DNA from 3 places in the Actinomadura sp. NPDC047616 genome. Region 3 is predicted to be linked to each of the others. Evidence: riboswitches for the same ligand, from Rfam matches in the RefSeq annotation. Region 3 holds a riboswitch; each other region holds the start of a gene.
The links. A riboswitch is a leader RNA that binds a small molecule or an ion and turns the genes downstream of it on or off. The one in region 3 is predicted to bind cobalamin.

Region 1: it holds a riboswitch for cobalamin, as region 3 does, so the genes downstream of both, ABZ801_RS35460 (ABC transporter substrate-binding protein) here and ABZ801_RS02065 (ribonucleoside-diphosphate reductase subunit alpha) in region 3, are expected to answer to the same signal.
Region 2: it holds a riboswitch for cobalamin, as region 3 does, so the genes downstream of both, ABZ801_RS10060 (CbtB domain-containing protein) here and ABZ801_RS02065 (ribonucleoside-diphosphate reductase subunit alpha) in region 3, are expected to answer to the same signal.

What each region holds. Positions count from the first base shown of each region.
Region 1 covers NZ_JBEYTB010000020.1:93-7,796, reverse strand. The annotation lists gene ABZ801_RS35480 (enolase C-terminal domain-like protein) at 1-108, shown strand, start outside; gene ABZ801_RS35475 (hypothetical protein) at 438-803, opposite strand; gene ABZ801_RS35470 (ABC transporter ATP-binding protein) at 1,019-1,879, opposite strand; gene ABZ801_RS35465 (iron ABC transporter permease) at 1,876-2,892, opposite strand; gene ABZ801_RS35460 (ABC transporter substrate-binding protein) at 2,967-3,956, opposite strand; cobalamin riboswitch at 4,100-4,282, opposite strand; gene ABZ801_RS35455 (ABC transporter ATP-binding protein) at 4,309-5,811, opposite strand; gene ABZ801_RS35450 (ABC transporter permease) at 5,808-6,659, opposite strand; gene ABZ801_RS35445 (ABC transporter permease) at 6,718-7,701, opposite strand.
Region 2 covers NZ_JBEYTB010000003.1:522,314-530,017, forward strand. The annotation lists gene ABZ801_RS10055 (cellulase family glycosylhydrolase) at 153-1,727, opposite strand; cobalamin riboswitch at 2,063-2,253, shown strand; gene ABZ801_RS10060 (CbtB domain-containing protein) at 2,285-2,509, shown strand; gene ABZ801_RS10065 (CbtA family protein) at 2,529-3,263, shown strand; gene ABZ801_RS10070 ((2Fe-2S)-binding protein) at 3,295-4,008, opposite strand; gene serA (phosphoglycerate dehydrogenase) at 4,664-6,253, opposite strand; gene ABZ801_RS10080 (hypothetical protein) at 6,540-7,181, opposite strand; gene ABZ801_RS10085 (DUF2079 domain-containing protein) at 7,528-7,704, opposite strand, start outside.
Region 3 covers NZ_JBEYTB010000001.1:414,086-421,789, reverse strand. The annotation lists gene ABZ801_RS02080 (MFS transporter) at 1-904, opposite strand, end outside; gene ABZ801_RS02075 (helix-turn-helix domain-containing protein) at 1,052-1,378, shown strand; gene ABZ801_RS02070 (cupin domain-containing protein) at 1,568-1,900, shown strand; cobalamin riboswitch at 2,104-2,304, shown strand; gene ABZ801_RS02065 (ribonucleoside-diphosphate reductase subunit alpha) at 2,393-4,606, shown strand; gene ABZ801_RS02060 (ribonucleotide-diphosphate reductase subunit beta) at 4,603-5,601, shown strand; gene ABZ801_RS02055 (hypothetical protein) at 5,727-7,526, opposite strand; gene ABZ801_RS02050 (hypothetical protein) at 7,519-7,704, opposite strand, start outside.

The DNA.
Region 1 (7,704 bases), on a different contig from region 3:
AGCGGCGGCGCGCTGTGCCCCGACCGCACCCGCCCCGGGCTCGGCCTTGAGATCAAGTGGGCCGACGCCGAGCGGTACCGGGTGCACGGCGCCGCGACCGGCGAATGAACCGATCCGCGAGCGAGCGGAGAAAGGATAGGCGGCGCACGCCGCCCGCGTCGGCGCCGACGCGGTGCGCACGTCCTGGGCCTCGGTCTTGAGCGGCCGGCCGAGTGCGCGTCCCACCGCGTTCCGGTCGACGTCCTCGGACTGCTGGGCCGCATGCTGGTTGGTCCCGCAGGCGGACGCGGCCAGCGCGGCGCTGACGGCGATGGCACCGGCCGCCAGGCGTGCGGCACGGCGCCGAGGAATGTGCGGTAGGCCCGCCCTATGGGAACAGGCCCTCACCAGCGGTGCGGGCCCCTGGAGTCCAGGGGCCCGGGTTCCGCCGAACCAGGTCAGCACTTCTTCATGCCGGCCGGCGGGTCGACGGAGGTGTACAGGTGGACGGCGGGGATGTTGCCCCACTGCTTGGTGCGGTCGCCGTTGGTCCAGTACCAGATGCGGTTGCCTCCGGCGTGGAGGTCGCCTTCGCCCCAGCAGGCGAAGACGCTCGGGCTTGTGTCGAGGTAGTCGACGATCCTGCTTCCGGTCGACCGGTGCTGGTACAGCGGCGCGCCGCGTTTGTTCTCGCAGAGGAGCTTTCCGTCGGAGCGGACGTGGCAGGTGCGCGCCACCTGCTTGGACGTGGCCGGGGCCGACTCCGTCGCCCCGGCGCCGCCCGTGGTCATGGCGATGCAGGCGCCGGCACCGAGGCCGAGCATCCCTACCTTCAACGGGCTGAATGTCATGGTGTCCCCCCAGAGCTGCGAACGTGACTGAGTGATTACAGAGTGTCACTGCACTGAATGGAGGACATCCGGGGAAACCCGTATCCGCACCCGTATGACTACCTGCGGTTATGGGGAATGCTGAGCGACTCCGCCAGGCCGCGCGGCGCGGCGCGGTGACACTGCCGGTGTCGGCGCAGGCGTCGACATCAGGGATCAGCCTGTCGTCTTTCTCTTCGCAGGCGTGTCATTTCGGGCAGGAGGGTGATCTGCGGGATGCCGGTGCGGGGATGGACGGTCACCTCGGCGTCCACCCGGTAGACCTCGGCCAGCAGGTCGGCGGTGAGCACCTGGCCCGGCGGTCCGGCGGCGACCAGGCGGCCGGCGTCCAGGACGCAGAGGCGGTCGCAGAACGCCGCCGCCAGGTTGAGGTCGTGCAGGGCGATGACGGCGGTGACTCCGAGCCGGCGCACGAGTCGCAGCGCGTCCAGCTGGTGGCGCAGGTCCAGGTGGTTGGTGGGCTCGTCCAGCACCAGCGTGCCGGTGCGCTGGGCGAGCGCGCGGGCGATCAGGACCCGCTGCCGCTCGCCGCCCGACAGCCGGTCGAAGGGCGCGTCGGCCAGTGCCGCGACGCCGAGGGCGTCGAGCGAGGCGGTGATGATGGCGCGGTCGGTGGCGTCGTCGCCCGCGAACGACCGCTTGTGCGGGGTGCGGCCCATCGCGACCACCTCGTACGCGGTGAGCTCGAAGTCGCCGCCGCCGTCCTGCGGGACGGCGGCCAGCCGCCGCGCCACCCGCCTGCCGGGTGTCCGCCACACGTCCTCCCCGTCCAGCAGTACGCGGCCGGACGTGGGACGAAGCGCCCGGTAGAAGGTGCGCAGCAGTGTCGACTTGCCTGCGCCGTTGGGTCCGACCAGGCCCATCACCTCACCGGGGGCGACGTCCACGGACACCTCGTGCACCAGGGCACGGCCGCCGACGACCACCGACACCGCCTCGGCGCGCACCGCGCCCGGCTCGTCGTCGGGCACGTCGATGGGGACGTCGGTGAGGACTCGGCCGCGAGTCATGACGCGGTCCTGCGGTGCATCAGCCACAGAAAGAAGGGGCCGCCGACCAGGGCGGTCAACACGCCGACCGGGATCTCCTCGGGCGCGATGAGGACGCGCGCGGCCAGGTCGGCGGCGATCAGGAACGCCGCGCCCAGCAGCGCGGCGGCGGGCAGTGCCCGGCGGTGGTCGGCGCCGACCAGCAGCCGCACCACATGCGGCATGATCAGCCCGACGAACCCGATCTGCCCGCTGACCGCGACGATCGTGCCGACGAGCACCGCGACCAGCACGAACAGCGCGGAGCGGAACCGGTGCACGTCCAGCCCGAGGGAGGCGGCGGCCTCCTCGCCCGCCAGCAGCAGGTTGAGCGGACGGGTCACGCCCAGCAGCACCGCCGTCCCCGCCAGCACCGCGGCGCCGGGGATCCACACCATCGTCCAGGTGGTGCCCGCCATCCCGCCGAGCATCCAGCGCAGCGCCGCCTGGGTCTTGTGGGGGTCGCCGGAGGTGACGATCAGGAAGCTGGCGGCCGCCGACAGCACCTCGGCGGTCGCGACCCCGGCCAGCACGAGCCGGACCGTCGTCATCCGCCCGCCCGAGCGGGCCAGCAGGTACACCGCGACCAGGGCCGTCAACGCCCCCGCGAACGCCGCCACCGGCAGCGAGAACACGCCCAGCAACGTCACGTTGAACACCACGACCAGTACCGCGCCGACCGTCGCGCCCGAGGAGATCCCCAGCAGCATCGGGTCGGCCAGCGGGTTGCGCACCAGCGCCTGCAACGCCATCCCGCACACCGCCAGCCCGGCCCCGACCGCCCCGGCCAACAGCACCCTCGGCAGCCGGACGTCGATGACGATCGTCTCGCGCACCGGTGTCCAGCCGGGATCGGCCAGCGCCGGATGCAACCGGTGCAGCAGGATGCCCCACACCTGACCGGCCGGAATGTTGATGGAGCCGATCGCGATCCCGGCCGTGGCCGCCGCCACCACCAGGCCGCCGAGCACGAGCAGCACCAGCGCGTATGGCACCCGCGTCCGCCGGGCGGCCGACCTCTGTGCACCGCCTGCGGCCTGTGCGTCACCGGCCTCCCGCGCGGCGTGCGTCACCGGAAGCGGTCCGGGTGCAGTTGCCGGGCCAGCGACTCCACCGCCGACGGTACGCGTACGCCCAGCACGGTCGACGACAGCGGCAGCACCGCGAACCGCCGGTTCCTGATCGCCGGTACGTCCTTCAGCGCGGGGTTGTTCAGCAGGAACCGTTTCTTTTCGGCGACCGGCCGGTCGCCGTAGTCGTAGATGACGATCACTTCGGGGGCGCGGTCGGCCACCTGTTCGAAGGAGACGTCACCGAACGTCTTGTCCAGGTCGGCGAACAGGTTCACGCCGCCGGCCCGCCGGATGATCTCGTTGCCGATGCCCGCGCCGCCGGCGGTGAAGGCCGTCCTGTCACCGCTGTCGTAGACGAAGACCCTGACCGGGGCGACCCCGGCGATCTCGGCCCTGACCGCGTCCAGCGTGCGGTGCAGTCCGGCGATCCGCTCCTCGGCCCGCTCCGGCACATCGAAGATCTTCGCGATGTTGCGGATCTCGGTGTCCATGGTGTCCACGGTCACCGGCCCGGACGCGCAGCCCTCGACGTTGAGGTAGGAGTTGATCCCGGCCTTGGCGAGGGCGTCGCGGCCACGCCCCTCCTTGGCGTCGAAGGTGCTGGCGAAGCCGCCGTAGACGAAGTCCGGCTCGGCCGCGAGCAGCGTCTCGAAGGACGGATACTCCTTCGACATCACCTTGATGGAGTCGTAGGCCGCCCGGTACTCCGGCAGGATCTCGTCATCGAGGTAACCGGTGGCCACCATCGACTTCTGCAGCCCCAGCGCCAGCATGACCTCGGTCGCGTGCTGGTTCAGCGACACCGCACGTCGCGGGGGACGCAGGTAGGTGGTCTTCATCCCGCAGTTGGTCATCGTCACCGGGAACCCCGGTGCCGCCTCCCTGCCGGAGGCGCCACCGGTGCCGGTCGCCGAACCGCCACAGCCGGCGACCAGCGACACCGACGCCAGCACCCACGCGAGCAGCCACCGAGCGCTGCGCGTCATCGGGACCAGGCCCCCTCGGCGCAGGCGCGGCACAGCGCCGTCACCAAGCTGAGAAGAGCACGACGAACGGGAACCGGCGTCGGACCGGCCATGCGTGAACGCACGCGAGCACCCTCTCCTCCCTGGGGAAATCCGCCCCAGCTCCAACGAGGAGGCGACGAGGTGAGTCTCCTGGCTCTCGGGTCGATGCTCGCTCCGGCCTTCCCACCCGCAACGCGGGCAGTGGCGTCATCGGAGTCCGCTCGCCGATCACAGTGGCGGGACCGCGCCGGATTCGCACCGGCTTCCTCGTTCCGCCGTCGCCTACCCCCACATACTGCCATGACTTCAACGGCCGGTGTCGGCGGCTCGTTCAGCGGGACGCGGGGGCCGGCCGGGTGGCCTCCAGCAGGCGCCGGGTCTCGGGGTGCTGGGCGGTGTCGAGAGCGGTGGCGGGGAGGTCGTCGACGACGCGGCCCCGGTGCAGGGTGATGACGCGGTCGGCGACGCGGCGGGCGACGCGCAGGTCGTGGGTGACCAGGGCGATGGTCATGCCGTGATCGCGGCGCAGGTCGGTGAGCAGCCGCAGGATGCGCTCCTGCGCCAGGACGTCCAGGCCGCTGGTGGGTTCGTCGGCGAGCAGGACGTGCGGGCGCTGGGCGAGGGCGCGGGCGATGGCGACGCGCTGGCATTCGCCACCGGACAGGGTGGCGGGGCGACGTGCGGCCAGGGCGGGGTCGAGGCCGACGTAGCGCAGCAGGTCGTCGTCGTAAGGGCCGGCTTGGGCGATCACCTGGCGGACGGTGTGGCGGGGGTCGAAGGACGCGAGCGGGTCCTGGAAGATCAGTCCGGTGCGGCGCCGGACGGCGCGTCGCCCACGGCCGGGCAGAGCCCAGACGTCACGGCCGTCGCGCAGGACGGTCCCGTGGTCGGGGCGGTCGAGCGCGGCGAGGGCGCCGATGAGGGTGGACTTGCCGGAGCCGCTGCGGCCGACGATGGCCACGGCCTCGCCGGGGGCGATGTCGAGGTCGACGTCGTCCAGGGCGACGGTGCGGCGCCGGCGCGACCGCAGTACCCGCCGCACGCCCTGGAGGGCGAGGCCGCCTTCGGTGGAGGGCTCGGCCGCCTGCGGGACGGGACGCGGCGCAGGGGCCGCTTCGGCGGCTTCGAGCAGCCGGCGGGTGAGGTCGGTGCGGGGAGCGGCGAAGATCTTGGGGGCCGGGCCGTGTTCGAGGACGCGGCCGTGGTGGAGGACGCGGCCGTGGTGGAGGACGGCGATGTCGTCGGCCCAGCGGGCCGCGGCGGCCAGGTCGTGGGTGATGAGCAGGACGGCGCGGTCGCGGGCCTGGGCGCGCACCAGGTCCAGGACGCCGGCCTGGGTGACGGGGTCCAGGGCGGTGGTGATCTCGTCGGCGATGAGCACGGGTGGCCGGTGGACGGTGGCCAGGGCGAGGGCGACGCGCTGTGCCTGGCCGCCGGACAGCTCGAACGGGTGGGCGGCGGCCAGGGCCGGGTCCAGGTCGACGCGGGCCAGTGCCTCGTCGGGGTCGCCGGTCCGGTGGGCGCGTACGGTCTCGGTGAGGTGCCGCCGCACGGTGATGGTGGGGTTGAGCGAGGCCAGGGCGTTCTGGAACGCGTATCCCACGTCGCGGCCGGGCACGGGAGGCCGGCCGTCGACCAGCACGGTGCCCCGGTAGGGGTGCAGCCCGGCGATGGCGCGTGCGGTGAGGGTCTTGCCGCTGCCGCTCGGCCCGACCAGCGCCAGCACGCGGCCGGTGGGCACGGTGAGGTCGACGCCGTGCACGACACGGCGGCCGGGGACCTCGACGGTGAGTCCCGTGACGGCGAGTCCCCGGTTCTCGGCGGTGGAGGTCACCAGGTCCTGCCTTCCTCCGGGCCGGCGATGGCGCCGGCGATGACGTTGACGGCGATGATGGTGGCCACGACGGCGGCGGCCGGGATGGCGACGGTGTACCACTCGCCGGTGAGAAGGTGGGACTGGGCCTCGGTGAGCAGGTTGCCCCAGCTGGGCCGGTTGGGCGGGATGCCCAGGCCGAGGAAGCTGAGGGTGGATTCGGTGAGGATGGCGTGCCCGACCTCGAACGCGGCGACGGAGGCGACCGGGGGCAGCGCGCCGGGCAGCAGGTGCCGCCACAGCACCTGCCATCGGGACAGGCCGAGGGCGTAGGCGGCGCGGACGTACAGGCGCCGGCGGCGGGTGCGAAGCTCGGCGCGGACGATCAGGGCGACCGGCATCCAGCTCGTCAGCGCGATCGCCGCGATCACCAGGCCCATGGACGGCCCGGCGACGGCGGCCAGGGCCAGCACGATGACCAGCAGCGGCAGCGCCAGCAGCACGTCGGCGATCCGCGCGATCAGCCCGTCCAGCCAGCGCGGGGCGATGGCCGCCAGGCCGCCGACCAGCATGCCGAGCCCGACGGTGACCGCGGCGGCGGCCAGCCCGACCAGCAGGGAGGTGCGGGCGCCGTAGAGCATGCGGGCCAGCAGGTCGCGGCCGAGCAGGTCGGTGCCCAGCGGGTGACCGGCCGAGCCGGGCGGCAACGAGGTCGCGGACGTGTCGGTGGCCACCGGGTCGAGCGGGGTGAGCGACGGCGCCAGTACGGCCGCCAGCCCCATCACGGCCAGCACCGCGACCGCGACGAGCAACGCCGGACGCCGCGGCCGCAGCCGCACGGCCAGCAGTCCCCGGGTCTCAGCCACCACCTGCGGGCTCCCCTCTGGCGACGGTACGGGCGAAGGTGCACGGACGACGGTGCGGCGTTCAGCCGGCATCGGCCTGCCCCGAGCGGGCGCGCGGGTCCAGCACGGCCACGACGAGCTCGGCGACCAGGTTGGCGGCGACCACGATCAGGCCGGTGACCAGCACGACGGCGACCAGCAGCGGGTAGTCCTGGGCGCGGGCGGCGGCGATGGCCTGCCGTCCCATGCCGGGCCAGGAGAAGATCACCTCGGTGGCGTACACACCGGCGATGAGCGTGCCGACGCCGACGCCGAGCCGGGCCGTGAAGGGCACGAGGCCGGGCCGCATCAGGTGCCGTGTCACCACGGTGCGGCGGGGCAGGCCGCGGACGCGCGCGTTGTGCACGTGCGGCGCGTCGCGCAGCCGTCCGACACCGGTCTCCACCAGCCGCACGTAGATGCCGAAGTGGTGGCCGAACGCCAGCGCGCACGCGGGCAGCACCAGATGGGCCAGCAGGCCGTAGGCGGTGACGGGCTCGCCGGGGCGGCTGACGCCACCGGACGGCATCAGGTGGGTCGCCGCCGCGAACACGTACAGCAGCAGGAGCGCGGCGACGAAGCCGGGCATGCCGCCCATGACGAACAGGACCAGGTCGATGCCGCGGCGCAGCCAGGTGCGGCGGGTCAGCGCGGCGACCAGCCCGACCGCCAACGCGGCGGCGAAGCTGAGCACGGTGGCGGCGGCGGTGAGCAGCAGCGTCCACGGCAGCGTCTCGCCGAGGGTGGCGGTGACCGGCCGGCCGGACATGTAGGAGGTGCCCAGGTCGCCGCGTACCGCGTGGGTGGCCCACCGCCAGTACCGGGCCGCGAGCGGGTCGTCCAGTCCCATCTGGGCGCGCAGTTCGGCGACGGCCGCCGCGGTCGCCGGTCGCCCGCCCGAGCGGGCCTCCAGGATCGACGCGGCCGGGTCGCCCGGGGCGGCGTCCAGCAGCGCGAAGCACACCATGGACAGGGCCACCACGACCAGCAGTGCCGTCGCCGCCCGGCGGGCCAGGAGCAGAGCCATCTA
Region 2 (7,704 bases), on a different contig from region 3:
CACTCTTCGGGATGCACGTCTCGTGTCCGGCAGCCCGCCGGGTGCGTCCCAGGGGGGCGACGCCCCTGCTCAGCGGGGGTACGAGTGGGGCGCCGCCCCCTGCTCGGTGGAGGAAGGGGGGCGGCGCCCGGGGAGGGCAGGTCGCGCCCGGGTCAGCCGCAGGACGTGCCGTTGACGGCGTAGGTCTGCGGTTGCGGCGTGTCGCTGCCGTTGGCGGTGAAGCCGACGCTCGCCTTCTCACCGGCCTCCAGGTCGGCGTTCCAGGACGGGCCCTTGACCGTGACCTTGGTGCCGCTCTGGCTGAACGTGGCATTCCACCCGCTGGACACCGTGACGCCCTGCGGCACGTCGAACGTCAGCGTCCAGTTCCGGAACGTGGTGGAGCCGGAGTTGGTCACGTCCACGTTGCCCTGGAAGCCCCCGGACCAGCGGTTGATGACGGTGTAGGCGACCTTGCAGGCGTCCGAGCCCGTCGGCGGCGGGTCCGTGGGGCCGCCCCCGTCCCCGGGCGTCGGCGGGATCAGGTACGGCTGCAGGATGCTCTGCTTGGCCTGGTTCACCGTCGTCCAGTCGTCGTTGAGGATGCCGCCGGTGTCCCCGGAGTTGGGGTTCCACGACCAGTAGGTGAAGCTCATCCCCGTGGCCCCGGTGCCCGCGTAGGCGAGCAGCTTCTCCAGCCACACCTTGTCCTTGGGGTCGGCCAGGGTGCTGCCGAACTCGCCCAGCAGCAGCGGGGCGGTGTTCTGCTTGTAGAGGTAGCCCCACTGCTGGTCCCAGATCGCGGCCAGGTTGTTGGGGAAGTCGGCGGAGTCGAACCAGGGCTGGCGGTAGACGGAGATGCCGTACTCGTGCGGCGAGTACACCAGGCGGTTGGCGACGTTCAGCCGCACCGGGTACTGCCCCGCCTTCGACAGGTTGCCGCCCCACCAGCCGCAGTGCTCGTCGGGGATGTCGTCCCAGGAGTTGGCGTTGCCGCCGCTGGGGCAGCTCACGCCCTCCACGAAGATCAGCCAGTTGGAGTTGACCGACAGGATCGCGTTGCCCGCGCGCTCGGCCGCCAGCCGCCAGTCGCGGGCCGGGTCGCCGCAGCCCCAGCAGGAGCCGGTGCCGTTGGGGTCGGTGCCGTCGGCGTGCGGCTCGTTGTGCAGGTCGGCGCCGATCACGGTGGGATTGCCCGCGTAGCGGCGGGCCAGCGCCTTCCAGTCCTCGATCCACGTCGTCTCGGAGACGGTGGGGGTGTACCACAGCGCCGACTGCCCGGCGCTGGTCGGCCGGTGCCGGTCCAGGATCACCCGCATGCCCTTCTGGCCGGCGTAGGCGATCACCTTGTCGAGGATCTGCAGCGGGCTGAGGCCCACCAGGTCCGGGTTGGACACCCCGTCGACGCTGGTGGCCTTGGCGTCCGGCTTCAGCGCGTCGTTGGAGTACGGCACGCGCAGGGTGTTGTAGCCGAGCTGCGCCATCTGGTCGAGCATCGACTTGTAACCGCGCGCCCACAGGCCGTGGAAGGTCTTGTTGTCGGTCTCCATGCCGAACCAGTTGATGCCGGTCAGCCGGACCGTCTGGCCGGTGCCGTCGACGATCCGGTTGCCGCTGGTGCTGAGGTATCCGGTGCCGGTGCCCGCCGGGGCGGCGGCGGAGGCGTCCGGCGGACGGACCAGTACGGCCACCAGCGCGGCGGCCACGAGGCTCAGGCAGACGGCCAGCGCGGCCGCCGCTCGCGCCACCGGCGGTCGTGTTCCTGGGGGATGGGTCATGGCTCGGGCGCCTCCAGGTCGGGGACGAAGTGCGTTTCGGTGGGCGGTCGCGGTGGGCGGTCGCGGTGGGCGGTTCGTGGGAGCGAACGCGGAGGTGAATCGCCGGAGATTGTGGGAACGCGCCGTCCGCACGGTCAACGAACCCCATGCCGGGCGGCGGATTTTCACGCCGTCCGCTCGCACGGCGCCCGTTTCACCTCGTACGGCGCCGCCTCGTCCGCGACGTCGCTCTTTCACGGGCGGGGGCGGCCCCGCACTGCCCTCCGGGCAACAGAACCCGCACTTGACGCTGGACCACCACAAAGGGGACGCTCTCCCCAACAAGTGCACATCGAGGCGACGGTGCGCAGGAACCTGGTGCGACTCCAGGACGGTCCCGCCACTGTGACCAGGGAGCCTCCCCCACTCCACGACCACGGCCGGACACCCGGCGGGAAGGTCGGCGGGAGGCGCTGATCTGGGAGTCAGGACACTGACCCGTCGTCCTCCCGTACCGGGGCGAGTGAACCCCGTGAGGAGACCCTGAGATGGCTCAGACCGCCGTTCCGTCGACGCCTGCCGGAGAACGTCCGGCGCCCGTCCGCATCCCCCTTCGCCAGGTCCTGCCGTGGGCGGTGTTCGCCGCGGTGCTCGGCCTGGTGCTGATCTACTTCGTCGGCGCCGAGCAGGGCGCCACCTCCCTGATCGGCGGCACCTGGGTGCACGAGTTCACCCACGACGGCCGTCACCTGCTCGGCTTCCCCTGCCACTGACGGGCGGGCCGATTCCCCGATGATGAGAACACTGCTGGTCCGCGGCATGCTCGCCGGGCTGGCGGCGGCCGCGCTCGCGCTGGTCGTCGCCTGGCTGTACGGGGAGCCGCAGGTGGGCCACGCCATCGCCTTCGAGGAGGCCAAGGCGGCCGCAGCCCACGAGGGGCACGAGCACGAGGTGGTCAGCCGCACGGTGCAGAAGACCGCCGGGCTGGTCACCGCGCTCGGCGTGTACGGCGTCGCGCTCGGCGGGCTGTTCGCGATCGCGTTCGCGGTCGCCTACGGCCGCGTCGGCGCGTTCGGCGCCCGCGCCACCGCCGCGCTGGTCGCGCTGGGCGGGTTCGTCGCCGTCGAGCTGGTGCCGTTCCTGAAGTACCCGCCGACGCCCCCGGCCGTCGGCAACCCCGACACGATCGGCGGCCGCACCGCGCTGTACTTCGGCATGGTGGCGCTGGGCGTGCTGGCCGTCGTCGCCGCCGTGATCGTGTTCCGCCGCCTGCTGCCCCGGTTCGGGGCCTGGAACGCGGCGATCGCGACCACGGCCGGGTTCGCGGTCGTCCTGGCGCTGGTGTACCGGCTGACGCCGACGCCGGACGCGGTCGCGGACGGGTTCCCGGCCACGGTCCTGTGGGACTTCCGGATCGCGTCGCTGGGCGTCCAGGTCGTCCTGTGGGCGACGCTGGGCCTGGTGTTCGGCGCGCTCACCGAGCGCTCCTTCCAGCGGCGGCCGTCACCGGCCGCCACAGCGGCCTGACCTGTGCGCCCTCCCGCGCCGCGCGGGACGCTCACGCGCGGCGCAGGAGGGCGCAGTCGCCGCACATCTCGCCGCCGGGCGGCACCCGGTAGTACAGGCAGCAGCTCCGGCGGACGAACCCGTCCGGGGTGAACGAGCCCGTGCCCGCCAGCGGTTCGCGTTCGAACAGTTCTCGCACGAGCGTCCCGACCGGCTCGGCCAGTTCGGGCCTGAGCGTGCCGGCGCGCAGCGTCCCGGCGAGGGCCGCCGCCGCGTTGCCCCACAGCAGGCCGTCCGCGAGCCCGACGGTCTCCAGCAGCGTGGCGCGCAGCGGCCGTAGCTGCCCCTCCAGGACCGTCCGGTGCACGAGCCCGGCGGTGGCGGCGGGATCGTCCGCGGCGGGCCAGCCGCCGGGGTCGGCCAGCCAGAGCGCGATCGGCGCGCCGGGGGCCCAGCGCCAGTGCAGCCCGGACAGGTCGGGGACGACGCCGTACGCCGTCGCCGCCACCACGGGCGACCACAACCGCGACGCCAGACCCTGGAAAAGGATGGACGCCGCCACCCGGCGCTCCCCGGTGCCCAGCCGCCTTGCATAGGCGTCGGTCAGCTCGCCGAGCCGTGCCGCGTCGGGTTCGGGCAGGGGCCGCCAGGTGGGGTCGGCCTCCTCGGCGGGGTCGGTGACGACCTGGAAGTAGGGGCCCAGCCGGGCCGCGTCCGCCAGCGCCCGCCGGACCTCGTCCGCTCCCGCCCGACCACGTGGTGCCACGTCAGCGATCATGCCATCCGGCGGGAGCGGACCGCGGGTCAGCGGTCGGAGCGGCCGCCGTTGTCGCGGCGGTCCAGGGCGGTCTGCAGCGCGCGGGCCGCCTCCTCGGCGGCGTCGTCGGCGGGCGTGGGCACGTTGACGTCGGTGTTCATGATCGCGATCCCTCGTGGTGGTTCGTCGGAAGAGTGAACGACGGGCTTACGGCCAGCGCCCTGCTCCGCGGCGGGTCGCCGGCCTGCCGTCTCAGGCCCCGCCGCGGCGGCGAAGGATGCATACCACCAAGCGCATGACTCCGCCCACGTTACCGGCCCGCCTCCCGGATTGTCCCGACCCGTGGCCCAACTTTCCGCATGCTGAGACACCCCGCGAAGAACCCGCAGGTGCACACACAACCGCCAGAAGCAGCCAACGACAAAGGCGGGCGAAGCACACCAAGCACGCTCCGCCCGCCTCAAGCCGGGGGTTCAGGGGGTCGTCCCCGTGGGAGACACGACGGGCGGGGCCACGGCGAAGGCACGCGCAGCGTGCCGAGCACGCCGACCCCGCCCCGCCCCGGGGGTTCCAGGGGGTCGCCCCCCCTGGGAGAGACAACGGGCGGGGCCACGGCGAAGGCACGCGCAGCGTGCCGAGCATGCTGGCCCCGCCCCGCCCGCTCTTAGCCGTCGAGGTCGACGCGGCGGCCCATTTCGGCGCCTACCTCGTCGCGGATCACGTCGACGAGCTGGGCCGGGATGGCCGAGTCGACGGTCAGCGCGATCAGCGCGGTGCCGCCCTTGGCGTCCCGGCCGACCTGCATGCCGGCGATGTTGACGCCCTGGTCGCCGAGCAGCCGGCCGACCACGCCGACGATGCCGGGCCGGTCGCTGTAGGAGAAGAACGCCATGTGGTCGGTGGGCGACAGCTCCATGTCGTAGCCGTTGATCTCCACGATGCGCTCGTGGTGCTTGGGGCCGGTGAGCGTGCCGGACACCGACACCACCGTGCCGTCGCCCATGGTGCCGCGCACCTGGACCACGTTGCGCCAGTCGGGGCTGTCCTCGGTGGTGGTGAGGGTGACCTCGACGCCGCGGTCGCGGGCCAGCAGCGGGGCGTTGACGAACGTCACCGACTCCTCGGTCACGTCGGCGAACGCGCCCTTGAGCGCGGCCAGCTCCAGCACCTTGACGTCGTGCCCGGCGATCTCGCCGCGCACCACGACCTCCAGCCGCACCGGCACGCCGCCGGCCAGGGCGGTGAAGATGCGGCCGAGCTTCTCGGCCAGCGGCAGGCCGGGCTTGACGTCCTCGGCGACGGCGCCGCCCTGCACGTTGACCGCGTCGGGCACGAACTCGCCGGACAGCGCCAGCCGCACCGAGCGGGCCACCTGGGTGCCGGCCTTCTCCTGCGCCTCGTGGGTGCTGGCGCCCAGGTGCGGGGTGACCACCACGTTGTCGTGGTGGAACAGCGGGCTGTCGGTGCACGGCTCGGTGCTGAACACGTCCAGGCCCGCCCCGGCGACGCGGCCCTCCTTGAGCGCCAGGTCGAGGGCGGCCTCGTCGACGATGCCGCCGCGCGCGGCGTTGACGATGCGCACGCTGGGCTTGACCATGCGCAGCTCGCGGTCGCCGATCAGGCCGAGGGTCTCGGGGGTCTTGGGCAGGTGGACGGTGATGAAGTCGCTCTCGCGCAGCAGCTCCTCCAGCCCGACCAGGCGGACGCCGAGCTGCGCGGCGCGGGCCGCCTGCACGTAGGGGTCGTAGGCGATGATGTTCATGTCGAACGCGGCCAGCCGCTGGGCGACCAGCACGCCGATGCGGCCGAGGCCGAGCACGCCGACGGTCTTGCCCTGCAGCTCGACGCCGGTGTACTTGGAGCGCTTCCACTCGCCCTGCTTGAGCGCGGCGTGGCCCTGCGGAACGTTCCGGGCGGTGGCCAGCAGCAGCGCGATCGCGTGCTCGGCGGCGGTGACGATGTTCGACGTCGGGGCGTTGACGACCATCACCCCGGCCTTGGTGGCGGCCTCGACGTCGACGTTGTCGAGGCCCACCCCGGCCCGGGCCACCACGCGCAGCTTGCCCGCGTGCTGGAACACCTCGGCGGTCACCTTGGTGGCGCTGCGCACGATCAGCGCGTCGACGTCGGCCACGGCGGGCAGCAGGGCCGCCCGGTCGGACCCGTCCACGTGCCGGACGTCGAAGTCGGCCTCCAGCTCGGCGATTCCGGCCGGGGAGAGTTCTTCTGCGACGAGGACGACAGGCTTGCTCAAGGAAGATCCTTCGGAAGATGTCGGGCAGATGAAGATCGCGAGTCACCCCGTCGTGCCCCCGCGCTTACCGAGTTTAGACCCCCCGGCCGACGCGTCCCCACGGCGGTGGAGACACATCCGTATACGCCCGGAATAGACACTTACGTCCCTCCGGAACCCGGTCGTGGAGGCCGCTCGCGGCGCCACCCCCGCGCCTATACTGCCGGTGCCCCGAGTTGCCCCCGTACTCGTTCGTCACCCGCCCCCGGCCGCGCCCGGCACCCGCCCCGGGCGGCCGGTACCGACGTCACGCCGCGTTGGGCTCGGGCAGCGCGGTCAGGATCCGGGCGACGCGTTCGGCGTCGGCGACCCGCAGGTACGGGACGTCGACGAACACCCGCATCGGGCCCGGGGGCAGCCCCAGTTCCTCGGCCACCTCCAGCTGGACCTCCCGCAGCGGGACGTAGGACAGGTAGCCCCGGAAGACGTTCTGCGCCCGGAACATCGCCGTCATCATCAGCTTGTAGGCGCGGATGCGGAACGACAGCGCGACCAGGCACGGCGCGGCGTCCCGCGGCTCGCACGGCACGGCCAGGGAGATCCACGCGCTGGTGGTCCACGGCCGGGCGCGCAGCAGGTCCACCACCCAGCGCACCTGGTCGGCGTCCTGCAGGTCGCGCAGCCGGGCGCGCTCGCGCTCGGACGCCGCGGGCGGCCGCGCCCGCCCCTCGGCCCCGCGCCGCTCGCCCGCCGGGTCCCCGTGCTCGCGCAGGATCGGGTCCTCCCACGTCAGCGAGGTCACCTCGAAAAGGACCGGGGGCCCCTCGATGATGGGCCCCCGATCCTCCATGCCGGCCTCGCCGGCCGTCCAGACGTGCCGCAGCACCGCGATCCACGCGCTGCCGCAGGTGTCCCACCGCCGGACGGCCCGCTCCTCCGCCGCGGCCACGTCACGACTCCCCGCCGCAATTGGGGCCGCGCGCCGCCGGAATCGGAGAATTACCTCCCGCCGACAATGCGCGTCCGGTATTCGTCGCCGGACCGCCGCGCCCGCACGGAAAATGATCGCCACTCATGAGCATCCGCCCCAAGCGTCACGGCGAACGCGGACGCGGTCCGGTGTCAGCGCTGGTGCGCTCGGCGTGTCGCGTTCACCGCCAGTCTTTTCTTCCAGTATCGGACAAACATCACGCAATTGGTAGGGCGAGATTATCCGACCGGGTCTTCACCGGGATTTCTGACGATCGTGACCGGCGATGCTTACCGATCCGCGCGAGGGCTCTGAATGGCGCGGGTCAGCGGTCCGGACGGTGCAGGACGACGTAGCCGCCGGACCGGAAGACCTCCCGGTAGCCCGACTCGACGAGCGCCTCGACGCGGCGGCGCTGCTCGTCCAGCGAGCCGAACGGGAACGTGTGGCGTTCGACGTCGGCCACCACCCACGGCGCGCCGCGCGGGCGCTCGTCCCACAG
Region 3 (7,704 bases):
AGCCGTGCACGCTCTGCATGAGCACGGTCAGGAAGTAGGGCAGCACGCCGAAGGTCGCCATGTAGACGAACGTGATGATCATGCCGCCGGTCAGGCTGCGGTTGCGGAACAGCCGGAACGGCATGAGCGGATCGGCGCTGCGCCCCTCGATGGCCGCGAACGCCGCCAGCAGCACGGCGGCCAGCACGAACGCGCCGATCACCAGCGGACTCGTCCAGCCCTGCTCGGGCCCCTGGACCAGGGCGAACACCAGGAGCGTGGCACCCGCGGTGACGGTCAGCGAGCCGGGCAGGTCGAACCGCCGTCGCTGCCTGCCGGCCGGGTCGGGCGGGATCACCGCCAACGCGGCCAGCGCCACGAGAGCGGCCAGCGGCACGTTGACGTAGAAGACGGCGGGCCAGCCGAAGTGCTCGGTCAGCACACCGCCGAGCAGCGCCCCGATGGTCAGGCCGCTCGCACCCGCGCCACCCCAGACCGCCAGCGCCCGGTTGCGCTGCGGCCCCTCGGCGAACAACGTGTTGATCAGTGACAGGGTGGACGGCAGCAGCAGGGCGCCGCCGATCCCCTGCACCGCCCGCGCCACGACGATCGTGGCGGGTGACGGCGCGAGGCCGCCGGCCAGCGACGAGACGGCATAGAGGGCAAGGGCGAACACGAAGACGCGGCGGCGGCCCAGCAGGTCGGCCGCACGGCCGCCGAACAGCAGGAACCCGCCCGCGAACACCACGTAGGCGCTGACCACCAACTGCTGGGTCTGGCCGGGGAAGCCCAGCTCCGCGCCGATCTCGGGGAGCGCGACGAACACGATGTTGAGGTCCAGCGAGTAGACCATTTGCGCGAGCGCCAGCAGGGCCAGGATCCAGCCCAGTCGCCGGCCTGCGGCCGGCCTCGGAACAGCGGACATGCCAGAGGACACCCTTCGGGGTCTGGAGGGAAACGGGCCGGCGGACGAGCCCGCCGACGAGTACGACCGTACGAATACTTACGTACATTCGTATGGTGAGGCAAGAGAATCCGGGCAATTGTTCGACTATCAACGTACGATGGGACAATGAGGTACCGTCATCCGGACCGCGACCAGATCCGCATCGACGCGGTGCTGTCGGCACTGGGCCACCCGGTGCGGCTGGCCGCCGTCCGTGTGCTGGACGGCGGCGGTGAGCACAACTGCGGCAGCGTGCTGGCCGAGCTGGGCATCACGGCCAAGTCGACGATGACCCACCACTGGCGCGTGCTCCGCGAGGGCGGCGTGATCATCCAGGAGCCCTCAGGCCGGGAGAACCTGCTGACCCTGCGCCGGGAAGACCTGGACGCCCGCTATCCGGGGCTGCTGGACGCCGTCCTCGCCGGCGCCCGCACCGACGAGGACGGCTCCTGACGACCCCCCCTGCTCGACTCCGTCGTTCGTCGTCGGCCCGTCGACCCGAGTGCCCCGACGTCCCTGGGGTACCTGTGGCGGCCGTACATCTCCTAGCGCAGCCGCGTTGCAGCGCATCCCACCGAGCCGGACGCGCCGCCGGCGCCGCATCGGCGTCCGCTACTGACACGGAAACGGCAGGGCAACCTCATGCAGAAGATCTCCCTTGACGCCCGGGTGCGCGAGCACATGGAACGCGCGGCGGCGTCCCCGGCGGGCCGCAGTGCCGAGACCGTGTACGGCGGCCACGAGCACACCCTGCGTCAGACCCTCATCGCACTGCGCGCCGGCGCTTCGCTGGCCGAGCACGAGAACCCGGGTGAGGCGACGGTGCTGGTGCTGCGCGGACGGGTGCGGCTGCACAGCGGCGACACCACATGGGAGGGCATGACCGGGGACCTGCTGATCGTGCCGCCCGCCCGGCACGGCCTGGAAGCCGTCGAAGACGCCGCCGCGCTGGTGACGGTCGCCAGGGCGCGTTGACGCGCCGCGGTTCGGGCGCCCGGTGGGCCGCGCCGCGCCTGCCCGACCTGGTGACGGCCACGGGCTGCTGCCGCCGCGCCGGCCCGAGCACGAGGCTGGGCGGTCGGCGCCGCAGCGTCGCGGGTCGCGGACGTTCCGTCACGCCGTCTCTGGCGACACACCCACAACATCTAGAGGTTGCATTCACTCCTGCCACTAGATGTAGAGTTCCACGTGTTGCGGGTCCGCCCCTCACGGGGTGGCGCGAGAGGGAACCCGGTGCGAATCCGGGACTGCCCCGCAGCGGTGAAGGGGAACGAAAGCCGTCACAGAGCACTGGGCCGCACGGCCTGGGAAGCGACGGCCGGTAGGTCCGTGGTGGGTGCCCCCGAGTCCGAAGACCTGCCCGCGACCGTAAGTGGTCCACGAGCCTCAAGGGAACGCCGGTGGGCGGGCGCGTTCGTCGTGCCCTCCTTCCGGCGTGCCCGAAGGGCGTCGCCCGAGGGAGAGCAGATGACTGTTTCCGCCACCGTCGACGACCGCGAACTGGCGGTCCGGGAGGCCGCCGCGCGGGTCGGCGCCGATCCCGGCCAGTCCCGGGTCGCGGCCGCGCTGCTCGCCGAGCTGATCCGGGACGAGGCCGCCGGGGAGGGCGTCGGCACGTTCAGCTCCTCGGTGCGTCTCGCGCACGCGCAGGGCCTGCTCAACGACGCGATCGCGGCGTTCGTCGCCGCGCACGCCGCCGAGCTGGACGCGCTCGTCGACGAGACCGCCGACGACCGGTTCGAGTACTTCGGACTGAGGACGGTCTACGACCGCTACCTGCTGCGCCACCCGCACACGCGCAAGGTCATCGAACGCCCGCAGCACTTCCTGATGCGCGTGGCGTGCGGGCTGGCCGACACCGTCGCCGAGGCCGGCCGGCTGTACGGGCTGATGTCGCGGCTGGAGTACCTGCCGTCCTCGCCCACGCTGTTCAACTCCGGCGCGCGCCGGCCGCAGCTGTCGTCGTGCTTCCTGCTCGACTCCCCCCGCGACGAGCTGGAGTCGATCTACGAGCGGTACGGGCAGGTCGCGCGGCTGTCGAAGTACGCCGGCGGCATCGGGATCTCCTGGTCGCGGATCCGTTCCCGCGGGTCGCTGATCCGCGGGACCAACGGGACCTCCAACGGCATCGTCCCGTGGCTGCGGACGCTGGACGCCTCGGTCGCGGCGGTCAACCAGGGCGGCCGCCGCAAGGGCGCGGCCTGCGTGTACCTGGAGCCCTGGCACGCCGACGTCGAGGAGTTCCTGGAGCTGCGCGACAACACCGGTGAGGACCAGCGCCGCACCCACAACCTGAACCTGGCCAACTGGATCCCCGACGAGTTCATGCGGCGGGTGGAGGCCGACGCCGACTGGTCGCTGTTCGACCCCAAGGAGGTGCCCGAGCTCACCGACCTGTGGGGCGAGGACTTCGACGCCGCCTACCGCCGGGCCGAGGCCGAGGGCCGTTACGTGCGGCAGATCCCGGCGCGCCGCCTGTACGGCCGCATGATGCGCACGCTCGCCGAGACCGGCAACGGCTGGATGGTCTTCAAGGACCCGGCCAACCGGACCTGCAACCAGACGGCCGAGCCCGGCAACGTGGTGCACCTGTCGAACCTGTGCACCGAGATCCTCCAGGTGACCAGTGACACCGAGACCGCCGTCTGCAACCTGGGTTCGGTGAACCTGGCCCGCCACGTCACCCCGGACGGCTTCGACTTCGCCCGGCTGCGCGAGACCGTGCGCGTGGCCGTCCGATTCCTGGACCGGACCATCGACCGCGGTTACTACCCCACCCCGGAGGCGGCCGCGAGCAACACCAAGTGGCGTCCGGTCGGGCTGGGCGTGATGGGCCTGGCGGACGTGTTCTTCACGCTGCGGCTGCCGTTCGACTCGCCCGAGGCGCTGGAGCTGTCCACCGCCATCGCCGAGGAGATCGCGCTGGCCGCCTACAACACCTCCGCGGACCTGGCCGAGGAACTGGGCGCCCACCCGGCGTTCGACCGGACGCGCGCGGCGCGCGGCGTGCTGCACCCCGACCACTTCCCGGCCGCGCCCCGCAAGACCTCCGAATGGGACGCGCTGCGCCGGCGCGTCGCCGAAGTCGGACTGCGCAACTCGCTGCTGGTCGCGATCGCGCCGACCGCGACCATCGCGTCCATCGCCGGCTGCTACGAGTGCATCGAGCCGCAGGTCTCCAACGTGTTCAAGCGCGAAACGCTGTCCGGCGAGTTCCTGCAGATCAACCGCTACCTGGTGGCCGACCTGCGCGCCGCCGGACGGTGGACGCAGGAGACCCGGGACGCCATCAAGCGCGGCGGCGGCTCGATCCAGCACATCCCCGACCTCGACGACGAGCTCAAACGGCTCTACCGCACCGCCTGGGAACTCCCCCAGAAGGCACTGATCGACCTGGCGGCCGCGCGCATGCCCTACGTCGACCAGTCCCAGTCCCTGAACCTGTTCATGGCGACCCCCACCATCGGCAAGCTGTCCTCGATGTACGCCTACGCGTGGAAGGCCGGCCTCAAGACCACCTACTACCTGCGTTCGCGTCCGGCGACCAGCATCGCCCAGACGACGGTCGCCGCCGCCGCTCCCACCGCCATCACCCCTGACACCGCGTCTGACACCGCTTCTGACACCGAGGCGGTCGTCTGCTCCCTGGAGAACCCCGAGATCTGCGAGGCCTGCCAGTGACCCTGCTCGACCCCGGGATGGACCTGACCCTCCGTCCCATGCGCTACCCCGGCTTCTACGACCGCTACCGGGCGGCGATCCGCAACACCTGGACCGTCGAGGAGGTCGACCTCGCCTCCGACCTGCCGGACCTGGACAGACTCACCGCCGACGAGCTGCACCTGGTCAAGCGGCTCGTCGCCTTCTTCGCCACCGGCGACTCGATCGTCGCCAACAACCTGGTGCTCAACCTCTACAAGCACCTGAACGCGCCGGAGGCGCGGCTCTACCTGTCACGGCAGCTGTTCGAGGAGGCCGTCCACGTCCAGTTCTATCTGACGCTCCTGGACACCTACCTCAAGGAGGACGAGGAGCGCAGGCAGGCGTTCGCGGCCATCGAGCACATCCCCTCCATCCGGCAGAAGGGCGAGTTCTGCTTCAAGTGGATCGACTCGATCTCGCAGCTCGACGTCCTCGACACGGCCGGGCGCCGGCGCGCGTTCCTGCTGAACCTGATCTGCTTCGCCGCCTGCATCGAGGGGCTCTTCTTCTACGGCGCGTTCGCCTACGTCTACTGGCTGCGCTCCCGCGGCCTGCTCAACGGCCTGGCCAGCGGCACCAACTGGGTGTTCCGCGACGAGTCCATGCACATGGAGTTCGCGTTCTCCGTCGTCGACACGGTCCGCTCCGAAGAGCCGGAACTGTTCGACGACGAGCTCACCGCCCAGGTCACCGAGATGCTGGAGGAGGCGGTCGCGGCCGAACTGGCCTTCGCGCACGACCTGTGCGGTGACGGACTGCCCGGCATGAGCGCCACCGACATGCGCGCCTACCTCGAATACGTGGCCGACCAGCGGCTGACCCGTCTCGGCATGCCCCGCCGGTACGGCACCGCCAACCCGTTCGGCTTCATGGAACTCCAGGACGTGCAGGAGCTCTCCAACTTCTTCGAACGCCGCGTCTCGGCCTACCAGGTCGGAATCGAGGGCTCGGTCGCCTTCGACGAGGACTTCTGACCCTGCCCCCTGCCCACCGAAGCCCCCTGCCCACCGAAGGCGCCTCCTGGCCGCCCGCGGTGGGCAGGGGACCCGCCTGCTGATGCACCGGCAGTGGGCTCGGCCGAGCCGCGGCACGCCCGTGCTCAGGCGTCGTGCGCGTCCCCGAGGCCGTACTGCAGTCGCTCGAGTGCTTCCGCTGCGAATTCGGCCGGGTCCCAGCCTGCTCCGGCGCGTGCCAGGTCCCCGACGCCCGACCGGGCGATCCGGTACTGGTCGCCGTTGTGTTCCAGGAAATGCGTGGTCACGAGTGCGTCGGCGGTCGCGATCGGCTGGAGGAGCTGCTCGGGGGCGGTCTCTTCGGGGAGGCCGACGAGGTGCGCGCAGGACGCCAGTTCGACGGCGTCGAAGGGGTCGGACGGGAAGAGGGCTCCGGCGAGCCCGAGCATGGCCCGTTGGGCCGCGTCCAGCGGGGCGAGCAGCAGGGCACGCAGCCGGGCGCGGGCCTCGGGGGTGCGGATCGCCTCCAGGTCGGCGGTGGCCAGTTCGTAGGCGCCTCGGTCGCGCAGAGACCTGAGCAGGGGGGTGAGGACGGCGGGGACGGCGAGCGGGTGCCGTCCGGTCTCGTAGGTCAGCGTGTCGAGCACGACGGCGTCGGCTCCTATGCCGAGCAGGTCGAGCAGCCATGCCAGTGATTCGCGGGGACGGGCGTCGTTCAGTTCGAGCCCGCCGGCGGTGTCGGTCACGGCCTCCAGGCCGAGCTGCGGGACGAGCGCGCGCAGCAGGTTGACGCGGCGGTCAGGGATGCTGGTGGGCAGGTCGTCGTCCGTCGGGGCGAGCAGGCACAGCAGCCCCGGGATGTCGAGCACAGCCGTTCCGGCGGGGGCGGTGAGCTCCTCGGCATTGTCGGGGACGAACCAGATGATCGGCGGGGTGAGGTCGGCCGGCGGGGGCACGTCGGCGCCGGCCATCCACAGCGGGACGCCGGACTCGCGCAGCAGTGACAGGCGTGGCAGGCGGGTGTCGTCCAGCCCGTCGATGGTGGTGACGAACCCGCCGTCCCGCTCGTCGACCGCGGACCGCGGGTTCCCGCCGAGGAATCCGCTGAGCGCGGTGGCGAACGCGTCGGCGGCGGCCACGTCGGGGTGCGCGGCAAGTGCCCGGAGCCGGTCCAGGACGGCGGCGGCGCCCGGGTCACGACGGGCCCCGACGAACCTGGCGAGCTGCGGGAACGGCAGCTGCGCGCCGTCGTCGTACCAGCTCAGCGCTTCGGCGGCGGTGTGGCCGTACCAGGGCCAGCGGGGCGCGCGGCGGACGGTGCGGGGCCCGCCCGCCCCGGCGTCGTCCCGGTTGTTCTCCAGCAGCCACCGCGCGGCGGGCAACTCGCCCGCCGCCAGGCACGCCTCGACCGCCTCGGTGCGTGGATCCTGCGGGCCGAGGCGCCCCCTCAGTTCGGCGGCGAGCGCGTCCTCCGCGTCGCGGAGTCGCCGCTCCTCGGCGGCGAGGATCTGGCGTGCCTCGGCGAGGCGGTGCTCGGCGGCGGTTTCGAGGTCGGACAGGTCCGCGGGGGCGAGGCCGATGCGCTCGGCGCGTTCGCGCAGTACCGCGGCTTCGCGGGCGATGACGGCGCGGGCCGTCTTGCGGGCGTCCTCCAGGAGCCCGGGGATGTCGCGAGTCCATTCCCCCGCCAGGCTCCGCCATGGTTCCCCGGCGTCGCCGGTGCCGGGGGCGAAGAACGCGTCCACGGCGGCGAACTCGCCGTCCTCGATCAGCCGGCGTACGCCCTCGGCCTCGGTGACCGGGGCGGCGAGGCCGGCGAGGACGAACTCGGCGACGCGGCGGTCGTCGAGTGCGGCCAACGGCGTGCGCGCCAGCTCCGCCACCAGGAGCGGATGCCGCCAGCGGCCGGGCCATCGGCCGATGATCCCGGCGAGCGTCTCATCCATGTTCGGCCCCCCACCTCATCAGGTCCTCCATGTCGGTCAGGAACTCGCGCGCGAGCCGGGCCTCGGTCGCCGGGAGGTGGGCCGCGGAGTCCTCCAGGCTCGGCCATGCCCCGGCCAGCCAACGGGCGAGTTCGGTGGTTCCGCCGGGCAGAGCGGCGCCTTCGACGGTGCCGGCGCC